2 regions of the Citrobacter farmeri genome follow, and region 2 is predicted to be linked to the other one. Evidence: predicted binding sites of a transcription regulator. Region 2 holds the regulator's gene; the other holds the start of a gene.
What was found. The regulator CRP, encoded in region 2, controls carbon source genes, mostly activating them, when cyclic AMP is high. The targets are predictions, from matches to a motif close to ATGTGANNNNNNTCACAT.

Region 1: the regulator CRP is predicted to act here: its motif matches at 3,751-3,768, upstream of rhaS (HTH-type transcriptional activator RhaS).

The regions. Positions count from the first base shown of each region.
Region 1 is NZ_CP077291.1:180,794-187,248, reverse strand. Features, by position in the region: gene sodA (superoxide dismutase [Mn]) at 1-465, opposite strand, end outside; gene rhaT (L-rhamnose/proton symporter RhaT) at 752-1,786, shown strand; gene rhaR (HTH-type transcriptional activator RhaR) at 1,783-2,631, opposite strand; gene rhaS (HTH-type transcriptional activator RhaS) at 2,786-3,622, opposite strand; gene rhaB (rhamnulokinase) at 3,923-5,392, shown strand; gene rhaA (L-rhamnose isomerase) at 5,389-6,455, shown strand, end outside.
Region 2 is NZ_CP077291.1:4,398,364-4,404,818, reverse strand. Features, by position in the region: gene argD (bifunctional acetylornithine/succinyldiaminopimelate transaminase) at 1-786, shown strand, start outside; gene I6L53_RS20860 (YccS/YhfK family putative transporter) at 861-2,948, opposite strand; gene crp (cAMP-activated global transcriptional regulator CRP) at 3,000-3,632, opposite strand; gene I6L53_RS20850 (OsmC family protein) at 3,940-4,344, shown strand; gene I6L53_RS20845 (phosphoribulokinase) at 4,392-5,261, opposite strand; gene I6L53_RS20840 (YheU family protein) at 5,316-5,534, opposite strand; gene I6L53_RS20835 (hydrolase) at 5,537-6,455, opposite strand, start outside.

The sequences.
Region 1 (6,455 bases), 660 kb from region 2:
GGCTTCACCCATCAGCGGGGAATCCTGGTTTGCGGTAGAAACAACCGCCAGTTTGTCACCTTTCAGTACCAGCCAGGCCCAGCCTGAACCGAAACGGGTTGCCGCGGCTTTTTCAAACTCTGCTTTGAAGTTATCAACAGAGCCGAAATCACGTTCGATAGCCGCTTTCAGATCGCCCTGCAGGGTGGTGCCCTTTTTCAGGCCTTTCCAGAACAGGCTGTGGTTAGCGTGACCGCCCGCGTTGTTACGCAGAACGGTTTTCTTGTCGGCAGGTACCTGATCCAGTTTAGCGATCAGCTCTTCTGCAGACAGGTTAGCGAATTCAGGCAGACTTTCCAGCGCCGCGTTAGCGTTGTTTACATAAGTCTGATGATGTTTGGTATGGTGGATTTCCATCGTCTGCTTATCGAAGTGCGGTTCCAGCGCATCATAAGCGTACGGCAGGGATGGCAGTGTATAACTCATATTCATCTCCATTATTGTCGAGCGGCCGGGTGTTAACGCCGCGTAAGCAGTTGGTTCATTATAGTTAATTAAATGATATTGAAAATGATTATCAATGCCGTACTTTTAATAAGGTTATTACAAAAGCGTCTATTGTTGATTATGTGAGCCATATCACCCACTTAACCGGGTCTTTGCCAGAAAGGGAAAATCGCGGCAATCGGCAAAAGGTTATACATCTGCGCAATTTTTAAACTCATGACGTCGGAAGGGTAGAAACGACGATAAAAACAATGAGGATGATGTGATGAGTAACGCGATTACGATGGGTATTTTTTGGCATTTGATAGGCGCAGCCAGTGCGGCCTGTTTCTATGCCCCGTTCAAACAAGTGAAACAGTGGTCATGGGAAACGATGTGGTCGGTCGGCGGGATTGTCTCCTGGTTGATTCTTCCCTGGACCATTAGCGCCATGCTGCTGCCCGACTTCTGGGCCTATTACAGTTCGTTCAGCCTCTCCACTCTACTGCCGGTATTTCTGTTCGGCGCAATGTGGGGCATCGGCAATATCAACTACGGCCTGACCATGCGCTACCTCGGCATGTCGATGGGGATTGGCATTGCTATCGGCATCACGCTGATTGTCGGTACGCTGATGACCCCTATCATCAACGGCAACTTTGATGTGCTGATTAACACCGAAGGCGGGCGTATGACCCTGCTCGGGGTGCTGGTTGCGCTGATTGGTGTTGGGATCGTCACTCGTGCGGGTCAGCTCAAAGAGCGCAAAATGGGCATCAAAGCCGAAGATTTCAATCTGAAAAAAGGGCTACTGCTGGCCGTAATGTGCGGCATTTTCTCCGCAGGTATGTCATTTGCGATGAACGCCGCAAAACCGATGCATGAAGCTGCCGCAGCGCTGGGTGTAGACCCGCTGTATGTCGCGCTGCCAAGCTATGTGGTGATCATGGGCGGCGGCGCGCTGGTCAACCTGGGCTTCTGTTTTATTCGTCTGGCAAAAGTGAAGAACCTGTCGGTAAAAGCCGACTTCTCGCTGGCAAAATCACTGATCATCACCAACGTGCTGCTGTCTGCGCTCGGTGGCCTGATGTGGTATTTGCAGTTCTTTTTCTACGCCTGGGGCCACGCGCGTATTCCGGCGCAATATGACTACATCAGTTGGATGCTGCACATGAGTTTCTACGTGCTGTGCGGTGGTATCGTCGGTCTGGTGCTGAAAGAGTGGAACAACGCCGGGCGTCGTCCTGTCGGCGTACTGAGTCTGGGATGCGTGGTGATCATCATCGCCGCCAACATTGTCGGCCTGGGCATGGCAAGCTAATCACTTGAGTTACTGAGATGACGCCATTGACTGGGCGTCATCCCGGTTTCCCGCGTGAACACCACAGAAAAGTAGTTACTGTCCTCAAATCCACACTTCATCGAAATTTCACCAATCATCAGGCGGCTGTGCTGAAGCAGATATTGCGCATGGCAGACGCGAACCTGACGCTGATACTGGTTAATTGTCATCCCGGTCTGGCTACGAAACTGCTGGCGCAGCACGCGTTCACTGCACGCTTCCCGATCGCAAAAGGCATCCAGCGCAAACGGACGTTCCAGACTGGCTGCCAGCGCGGTTATCAGTTTATCCAGCAACGTTTCACTGGAGGTCGCCGGCAGCGTATCGGTGGCATAGCGATGGCGCTTCAGCGTCATCACCAGTTGGCCAAAGAGCAGCTCCGCCATATCGTTGGCGAGTGGATCGTGCTGGTTACTTTCATGCTCAATCTGGCTTATCACCTGGCGCGCCTGCGTCATTCCGACACTGCCCAGTCGCCAGTGGGGTTGCCGCGGCGTGCCGTTAAAACCCGGAATTGCACTCTCCCAGCCCAGATTCAGCTTTAGCCGCTCCGGGCAATAGATGATGTTCTGCAACACGAGGTCATTAACGGAGGTATAGGAGTGCTTGTCTTCAGCGCGGATATAAAACAGATCGCCACGGGTGATGCGATAGGGACGGTCGTTCAGCACATGCAGGCCATTGCCTCGCCAGACAATCACCAGCTCACAGAAATCATGCGTATGTTCGGCAAACACATCCTGCGGATAGCGATCGGCAACGGCGACGGCCTGTCCGGCATTCGCAAAGAAGTCGTCTTTTAGAAGAATCAGTTGATTCGCCACCAGAATATTCCTTGCCGGATGGCAGCTTCGCCTTATCCGGCCTACAAATTACGTAAACACGTAGGCCGGATAAGACGCCACCGCGTCGCCATCCGGCATCACAGAACGATGATTATCAGCGATTTGGCGGCGAAAAACGTTGATAGTATTCGCGTTACTGAAGTAACGCATCCCGTCCCTGGCGGATATCGCGAGGCGACCAGTCAAATTCACGGCGAAACAGAGTCGAAAAGTGGTTACTGTCGCCGAAACCGCAGCGATAAGCGATCTCCGTGACGCTTTCATCGCTATGGCGTAACAGATGGCGGGCCTTGATTAAACGCAGACGATTAAGATAGCGCTGCGGCGTTAACCCGGTCTGTTGTTTCAACTGGCGGTGCAATGTCCGCAGGGACAGCGAGAACCGATCGGCCAGCACCTCCCAGCATACTTCCTCGGCAAAATGATCTTCCAGCCAGGCCATCAGATGATTCAGGCGCGCATCGTTATTTTCCGCCCCTTCCATCAGGCTGCTTTTGCGTAACAGCACCAGCAACTGCATGAACAGAATTTCACGATTGGCCACGCCGGGGAGATCGCTCTCATCGCCATCCTGTTCCATTTTTGCCACCAGTTGACGTACCTGTTGCAGCGCACTCTGATTCACCCGCCAGTGGGAGGGGTACACGCCATCCTGTTCCTGCGGCAGCAATTGATCCAACCCGGCCAGGAAGCGGAATGCATCGGGCGAGCGGTAGAGCACATTGGTCAGGCAAAGATTGTCCGTATGTTCATACAAGTGCCGATCATGGTCGCGAACAAAGCAGACCGTACCACCGCTGATGGTATAGGGCTGTCCATTGAATACATGAATACCGGTGCCATGTTCCACAATCACAATCTCATGAAAATCATGATGATGTTCTGGAAAAGCGGACTGAGGTAGCCGGGGCTCAATGGCCACGGGCGCTTTACCTGATGGAAAAAAATCCACGCTGTGCAGTACGGTCATGATGGCATCCGGGTCAAATGAACATGTCAGAAATAGTAATTAAGGGTTAGCCACCTCACCTTAAATTTTTGACACGAAACCGTGCAAACAGGGTCAATTTTTCAAGAAAAGACGGGAAAGATCCGGAAATGCGGACGGCGTCACATCAGGGGAAATCGCGCCTATTACCGGAAACTGTGAACGTTATCACGTTCACCTTTGCTTTCTTGCCAGCGGCCTATTCTGCCTGTCAGTAACAAGAAGGTGAGCCATGACGAGGTTTTCTAGACTGGGCTTAATGAAACTCAGAAGGACCTCACTATGACTTTTCGCCATTGTGTCGCTGTCGATCTTGGCGCCTCCAGCGGACGTGTAATGCTGGCGCGCTATGACAGTGAACATCGCACCCTGACGCTGCGTGAAATCCATCGCTTCGTCAACTGCCTGCAAAAGCAGGACGGTTTCGACACCTGGGATCTCGACAGCCTCGAAGACGCCATCCGCCTGGGGCTGGAAAAAGTCTGCGATGAAGGCATCCGCATTGACAGCATCGGTATTGATACCTGGGGCGTGGACTATGTCCTGATCGATAAGCAAGGTCAGCGCGTCGGGCTACCGGTTTCCTACCGTGACAGCCGTACCACAGGGGTGATGCAGCGCGCACAGGAACAGCTCGGTAAATGCGCTATTTACCAACGCAGCGGGATCCAGTTCCTGCCGTTCAACACGCTTTACCAGCTGCGTGCGCAGGTCGAACAGCAGCCCGAGCTGGTTGCGCACGTTACGCACGCCCTGCTGATCCCCGACTACTTCAGCTTTCGTCTGACCGGCGAATTGAACTGGGAATACACCAACGCCACCACCACGCAACTGGTGAATATCAACAGCGACGACTGGGATGAAACGCTGCTGGCGTGGACGGGGGCGGACAACGCCTGGTTTGGTCACCCGACGCATCCGGGCAACGTGATTGGTTACTGGATTTGCCCGCAGAAGAATCAGATCCCCGTGGTGGCTGTCGCCAGTCATGACACCGCCAGCGCGGTGATCGCCTCGCCACTGGCCGATAAACACAGCGCGTATCTCTCATCCGGCACCTGGTCGTTAATGGGCTTTGAAAGCAGAACGCCTTACACCAACGACGCCGCGCTGGCGGCGAACATCACTAATGAAGGCGGCGCGGAAGGGCGCTATCGGGTACTGAAAAATATTATGGGACTGTGGCTGCTACAGCGCGTGCTAAAAGAGCGTCAGGTGGACGACCTGCCCGCGCTGATTGCCGCCACGCAGTCATTGCCCGCTTGTCGCTTTCTGATCAACCCGAATGACGATCGCTTTATTAACCCCGCCAACATGAGCGCCGAAATTCAGGCCGCCTGCCGCGAATCCGGGCAACCGGTACCCGACAGCGACGCGGAGCTGGCCCGCTGTATTTTCGACAGCCTGGCGCTGCTCTACGCCGATGTGTTGCAGGAACTGTCGACGCTACGCGGCGAGTCCTTCAGCCAGTTGCATATTGTCGGCGGCGGCTGCCAGAACGTCCTGCTGAACCAACTTTGCGCCGATGCTTGCGGCATCCGCGTAATAGCCGGCCCTATTGAAGCGTCCACACTCGGCAACATCGGTATCCAACTGATGACACTGGATGAACTCAACAATGTCGATGACTTCCGCCAGGTGGTCACCGCCAATTACAACCTGACCACGTTTACCCCCAATCCTGACAGTGAGATTGCCCGCTATGTCGCGCAATTTCATTCAAAACGACAGACAAAGGAGCTTTGCGCATGACCACTCAACTGGAACAAGCCTGGGAACTGGCGAAACAACGCTTCGCCGCAGTAGGTATTGATGTCGAGGAGGCACTGCGCCAGCTCGATCGTCTGCCGGTCTCGATGCACTGCTGGCAGGGCGATGACGTAGCCGGTTTCGAAAACCCGGAAGGGTCGCTGACCGGCGGTATTCAGGCCACCGGCAACTATCCGGGTAAAGCGCGCAATGCCCATGAGCTACGCGCCGATCTGGAACAGGCGCTCAGCCTGATCCCTGGCCCTAAACGCCTGAACCTGCACGCCATCTATCTGGAATCCGATACCCCGGTCGCCCGCGACAAAATCAAACCGGAGCACTTTAAAAACTGGGTGGAGTGGGCAAAAGCGCATCAACTCGGTCTGGATTTCAACCCGTCCTGCTTCTCGCATCCGCTGAGTGCAGACGGCTTCACGCTGGCACACGCTGACGACACTATCCGCCAGTTCTGGATCGACCACTGTAAGGCCAGCCGCCGCGTATCCGCGTACTTTGGAGAGCAACTGGGCACACCGTCGGTGATGAATATCTGGATCCCGGACGGCATGAAAGATGTCACCGTGGACCGCCTGGCCCCGCGTCAGCGCCTGATGGACGCGCTGGATGAGGTCATCAGCGAAAAACTGAACCCGGCGCACCATATCGACGCCGTCGAAAGCAAACTCTTTGGTATCGGCGCGGAAAGCTACACCGTCGGTTCCAACGAGTTCTACATGGGATACGCCACCAGCCGCCAGACCGCCCTGTGCCTCGATGCGGGCCACTTCCATCCGACAGAAGTGATCTCCGACAAAATCTCCGCCGCCATGTTGTACGTGCCGCGTCTGCTGCTGCACGTAAGCCGCCCGGTGCGTTGGGACAGTGACCATGTGGTGCTGCTGGATGATGAAACCCAGGCGATTGCCAGCGAGATCGTACGCCACAACCTGTTCGACCGCGTCCACATCGGTCTCGACTTCTTCGATGCCTCCATCAACCGCATCGCGGCATGGGTCATCGGCACCCGTAACATGAAAAAAGCGCTGCTGCGCGCCCTGCTGGAACC
Region 2 (6,455 bases):
TCGCTGTTTACCGTTACCGTGGGTGGACAGCCAAAGTATTCCGATGGCTTCGGGCCAAAACCGGCGGATATCGTCCATGTTCCGTTTAACGATCTCCATGCGGTGAACGCGGTGATGGATGACCATACCTGCGCTGTCGTGGTTGAACCGGTACAGGGTGAGGGCGGCGTTCTGGCTGCGACGCCGGAGTTCCTGCAAGGTCTGCGTGATCTCTGCGATCGGCATCAGGCCCTGCTGGTGTTTGATGAAGTGCAATGCGGGATGGGGCGTACCGGCGACCTGTTTGCCTACATGCACTATGGCGTGACGCCGGATATTCTCACCAGTGCGAAAGCCCTGGGGGGCGGCTTCCCGGTGAGCGCGGTATTGACGACGCAGGAGATCGCCTCAGCGTTTCACGTCGGCTCTCATGGATCAACCTATGGCGGTAACCCGCTGGCCTGCGCGGTGGCGGAGGCGGCGTTTGACATCATCAACAATCAGGATGTGCTGGGCGGCGTGGTGGCGAAACGGCAGAAATTTGTTCAACATCTGCAGCAGATTGATGAGCAGTACCACGTGTTCAGCGACATTCGCGGTATGGGCCTGTTGATTGGCGCCGAATTGCAACCGCAGTACAAAGGACGCGCGCGCGATTTCCTCTACGCGGCAGCGGATGCTGGCGTGATGGTGTTAAATGCCGGCCCGGACGTGATGCGCTTTGCGCCGTCGCTGGTGGTGGAAGAGGCGGATATCGACGAAGGGATGCTGCGTTTTGCTGACGCTGTTGCGAAGGTTGTTGCCTGATGGCGCTGCGCTTATCAGGCCTACAAACGTCTGTAGGCCGGATAAGGCGTTACGCCGCCATCCGGCAATCAGTGTTAACCCCGCATATCCCGCAACCGGCGACTGAGCCAGATGCCGTGGTGCGGCCGCTGACGCCATGCCATAGAAGAGATGGTGTGCATGGTGTTCAGGTGACCGATAACGCGTTGCAGATGCTGTTCCAGGGTGCTTAACGGTCCGTGGGAAAGCATCTCTGGCGCTTCCAGGATATTCACATCCCCTGAGCCACCAGGTCCATCGTACTCCAGTCGCTGCTGGCAGCGCTGAAGAGCAATTTCACACGATTGCAGATATCGCTGCGCCAGGTCCGGCGTCAACATCGTATGCTCACGCGCCAGCGTGGTCATGGCATTGATGTGTTCGACGATAAACTGGCTGTGTGTCACCCACAGTTTCATGTCTTCCAGATAATGGGTATTAAAGCCGGGTTCCTGCATTGCCTGATTGAGCGAGTTAAACAGGGTGTTGTGCGCCTGGTTGACCCGCATACGTTGCCAGGCGAGCGGCGTGGGTTGCGGATCGTTGCTCAGAATCAGGCGAATGGCCTCCTGATCGGCTTCCAGTGCGTCATGGGCGTTTTTCCGCAACAGACCGCTCTGCCATTGCGGCCACAGCCAGACGGTGCCGCCAAACGCAATCAGGCAGCCGATGACCGTATCGATAAATCGCGGGATGATGAACTGTTCTCCATCCAGCGTCAGCAGTTGCAGGGTATATACCGCCGTGACGGTAAATCCAACCGTCGCCCAGCCGTAGTTTTTGCGGATGGTCAGATAGCTGACCAGGGTGATCGCCAGCATCAGGGCCAGCGTATATCCCTCGGGAATATGAAAGTGCAGCGTCACGCCTGCGATAATCAGCCCTACCAGCGTTCCCGCCGAGCGGTGCAAAATACGCACGCGGGTGGCACCGTAACCGTTTTGCGTCACAAACAGCACCGTCATCAGGATCCAGTAAGGTTTCGGCAGATGTAACGCCGTTCCCATGAGGCTGGCTATGCTGAGCATGACGCTGATTCGCCCGGCGTTACGCAGCGCCGGAGATTTCAACGAGAGGTAGTTTTTCAGTGCCGGAAGCAAGGGTAACCGACGCTGTTTATCGGCCATCAGATCGCGGGCGTAAAGCGGACGCTGGGTGCGAAGCACGCGGGCGATGCGACTGAAGTGCCAGTAGCAGAACTGTCCGACGGGGTTATCCGGATGCTGATGAGCAATTTTTCCCAGTGCACCAATCTGCTTTTGCATGGTGAACCGCGTCGGTAGTCGGTGATAGAGAATGTCATCTCCCAGTACGCGCAGGCGAGCGGCGACCGTTTGTGCATTCCAGCGAATGACCTGCTCCGCGTGACTGCGCTCGACCAGCTTTTGCACTTCTTCCGGCTGATGCAGGCTGACGGAGATATGTTCCTGCAAATCCAGCGCTTCCTGAAAGGCGCGCAGCATCCGTTTGTAGTCGTTGTTGCGGTGCGCCGATAGCATGTGCATCTGCTGATAGCACTGGGTGATGAGGTCGACGGCTTTCTGCTGGCGAACCAGAAGCGGCGGCAGGGCTTTTTCCGGGTCAGTGTGTTGGGTCAGCATGCTGTATTTGGCTTCGCAGTAATCCGCCAGTTCCCGGTATAACAGGCTTAGTGATTCGCGAAGCGGCTGCTCACGCCAGAGCCAAAACCAGAACCAGTTAAACAGCCCGTACCATAGCGTGCCCAGCGCGTAGATCAGCAGAGGCTCCCAAACCGGCATGTTCCCTGCCAGGCTCAGTGTGAAAATCGCAGCAATCAGTGAGGCCGGGAGCAGGCGGGCGTGAAGAGAGCTCAATTCTGCGGTGACGCCGAGCGTGAGTGTCAGACCGGTCAGGATCAGTGGCAACGGTACCGCCTGCGCCAGCATAAGTTGCATGATTAGGCTACAGCCAGCGAACAGCGATGCACCGATGATCAGGCGTTTGAAAAAGCGTTTGTGCGGAGTATCAAGCCCGGCAATGTTGCAGCAGGCGGGAACGAGAGAGAAAAGCAGGCCCAGATGTAACTGCCCGATGAGCAGGCCAACGGCCACGGGCAAACAGAGCACCAGCGTTTGACGTAGTGCATAGTTGATTTCTGGGTGATAAATCAGTCTGCGCCACATTGGCAAAACAAAAATGACGCGCTACCCGGTAGCGCGTCATTTCCGATGAGATTAACGAGTGCCGTAAACGACGATCGTTTTACCGTGAGCGGAGATCAGGTTCTGATCTTCCAGCATCTTCAGAATACGACCAACGGTTTCGCGAGAGCAGCCAACGATCTGGCCAATCTCCTGGCGAGTGATTTTGATCTGCATACCGTCCGGGTGAGTCATCGCATCAGGCTGTTTCGCCAGATTCAGCAGCGTCTGGGCGATACGACCGGTCACGTCGAGGAAGGCCAGGTTACCGACTTTCTCCGAAGTAACTTGCAGGCGGCGAGCCATTTGGGAAGACAGGCGCATCAGAATATCCGGGTTCACCTGGATCAACTGGCGGAATTTCTTATAGGAAATTTCAGCCACTTCACACGCTGTTTTCGCTCGAACCCATGCGCTACGTTCCTGGCCTTCTTCAAACAGGCCCAGTTCGCCAATGAAATCACCCTGATTCAGATAAGAAAGGATCATTTCTTTTCCTTCCTCATCCTTAATCAACACTGCCACTGAGCCCTTAACGATGTAGTACAACGTTTCTGCTTTTTCACCCTGGTGAATCAGCGTGCTCTTGGACGGGTACTTATGAATGTGGCAATGAGACAAGAACCATTCAAGTGTCGGGTCTGTTTGCGGTTTGCCAAGCACCATGCGCGATTATCCTCTGTTATAAGCTGTCTCCAGAGCCAAAAAAATCCGCTGTCTCTGGGGTTGCAAAAATGTGCTTCCCGCGTCCTGGGAAGAGGCTGTCAAAAACGAACTGCAGCCTTTAATGTGAAGTCCTCTGCATACATGCAGTACATCAATGTATTACTGTAGCATCCTGACTGTTTTAGCATAGCTTTAGCCGTGTGTCTCCTGGTGTCTCGCTTCAGCATGACGGAGGTCGCCTTCCGTTGCGAGAATTGTTATGTACGCGTAATCTGTCAGGAAAATTGACGCACTGGAGTTAAAAAATATGCAAGCGCGTGTTAAATGGGTTGAGGGGTTAACCTTCCTGGGTGAGTCGGCTTCCGGTCACCAGATTTTGATGGACGGTAACTCTGGTGATAAAGCGCCGAGCCCGATGGAAATGGTGTTGATGGCGGCAGGCGGTTGCAGCGCGATTGACGTGGTTTCTATCCTGCAAAAAGGCCGTCAGGATGTGACGAACTGCGAAGTGAAACTGACGTCAGAACGTCGCGAAGAGGCGCCACGCCTGTTCACCCACATCAATCTGCACTTTATCGTTACGGGTCGCGACCTGAAGGATGCCGCCGTTTCGCGTGCGGTCGATCTGTCGGCGGAGAAATATTGCTCCGTGGCGCTGATGCTGGGAAAAGCGGTCAATATTACCCATTCGTATGAAGTGATTGCTGCCTGATGATCATGGCCGGATAACGCCACGTCGCTGTCCGGCAATATCTCACCTTACTCGATTTTCTTTCCTTCCATCAGTCGCTGCACCAGCGGCAACATAATGAGCTCCATGGCCAGCCCCATTTTGCCGCCAGGTACCACCAGTGTATTGATGTGGGAAATAAATGAACCCTGCAACATCGCCAGCAGCCAGGGGAAATCGATCCCTTCCAGATTGCGAAAATGAATCACCACAAAGCTCTCATCCAGTGATGGAATGCCCTTGGCAGCGAACGGGTTTGAGGTGTCAACGGTGGGTACACGCTGAAAGTTAATGTGGGTGCGGGAGAACTGCGGCGTGATGTAGTTGATATAGTCGTCCATCGAACGCACCACTGAATCCATCACCGCCTCACGAGAATGGCCTCGCTCGCTGGTATCACGGATCAGTTTCTGGATCCACTCCAGGTTCACGATGGGAACCACGCCGACCAACAGGTCAACATGGCTTGCAACTTCATGCTGCGGCGTCACGACGCCGCCGTGCAGCCCTTCATAGAACAGCACGTCAGTAGGTTCCGGCAGGGCTTGCCATGGGGTGAAAGTCCCTGGCACCTGGTTCCACGGGACGGCCTCATCGTAGGTATGCAGATATTTGCGCGACTGGCCTTTGCCCGTCTGACCATACTCAATAAATGTCTGTTCCAGCAGACCGAAGTCATTGGCTTCGGGGCCAAAATAGCTGATGTGGCGTCCGGCGTCGCGCGCCTTGCGGATCGCCATATCCATCTCCGGACGGGTATAACGATGAAAACTGTCGCCTTCCACCTCGGCGGCGCGCAGGTTGAGCTGCGCAAAAATTTTACGAAACGCGAGGCTGGTGGTGGTAGTCCCCGCGCCGCTGGATCCTGTTACCGCGATCACCGGATGTTTGGCAGACATGTTAACTCCATCAATAAATTGATTTTTTATTATAGTCGGCCGATAGCGTGCGGGTTATTCGCGAAATTGTTTGCGCGGCATGATGTTGACGGTTTCGTGCAACTCAGACCACACCAGTATCGCTTCTCCACACTGTAACTGGCGTTTAACGTCGGCGACTTTTTGCTCAAGGGTTCGTTCATGTTCACCATAATCGGTGCCTTCGCGCAATACAAAGCTTTCGATCAGATTGTCCAGCGTCTCAGGGGAAAGGTCCTGCCAGGGGATCTGCATAATTATGCCTCCAGATACGGGGTCAGCCAGTCAGGAATGCGCGACTCAAGCCACATTTCTGGCCGACGCAATGTCCCGCCGATAAACCCAACGTGACCACCGTGTTCAGTTAACTGATATTCCACGTGCGGCGGTAAATCTTCCGCTTTGGGGATCACATGATGATCCATAAACGGGTCGTCTTTCGCATGAATGATCAGTGTCGGAATGGCGATGTCGCTGAGCAAGGGCATGGCGCTACACTGACGATAGTAGTCGATAGCATCGGCGAAACCGTGAATTTTGGCGGTGATGAGATCGTCAAACTCGCGGATGCGGCGCAGGGATTTCAATTGCGCCAGACTCACCGGCAGTGAGCCGGGATAGGCCGCCAGCTTGCGTGACGCGTTTGCCTTCAGCAGGTTGAGCAGATAGCGCTGATAAACACGGGAAAAGCCTTTATCCATATGATAGCTGCAGGCTTCCAGTACAAAGGGCGCTGAGACCATGACAGCCGCGTCGAGCGGGATGTTTTTCCCCTCTTTTGCCAGCAGACATGCCAGCACATTTCCTCCGAGCGAATAGCCCACGGCGGCCGTTGGCACCTTGCCAAATTCCCGCTGTAACCAGCCTAAGAACCAGCTCCCGTCTTCGGTTTCACCCGAGTGATAAATGCGATTCAGTCGATTCGGTTCACCGCTGCAGCCGCGAAAGTGCATCACCACGCCAAGCCAGCCACGATTCTTTGCCGCTTCAATCAGACCATGCGCGTATGGGCTGTTCAGACTGCCTTCCAGACCATGAAAAACCACCAGGCGCGGCTTGTGCTTCGCCTGATGTGGATCTTCACTCCATGCCAGATCGACAAAGTCGCCATCGGGTAATTCCAGACGCTGCCAGTGGGCGTCGAAATTCACTTTTCGCCGGATCAAACGCGGCAGC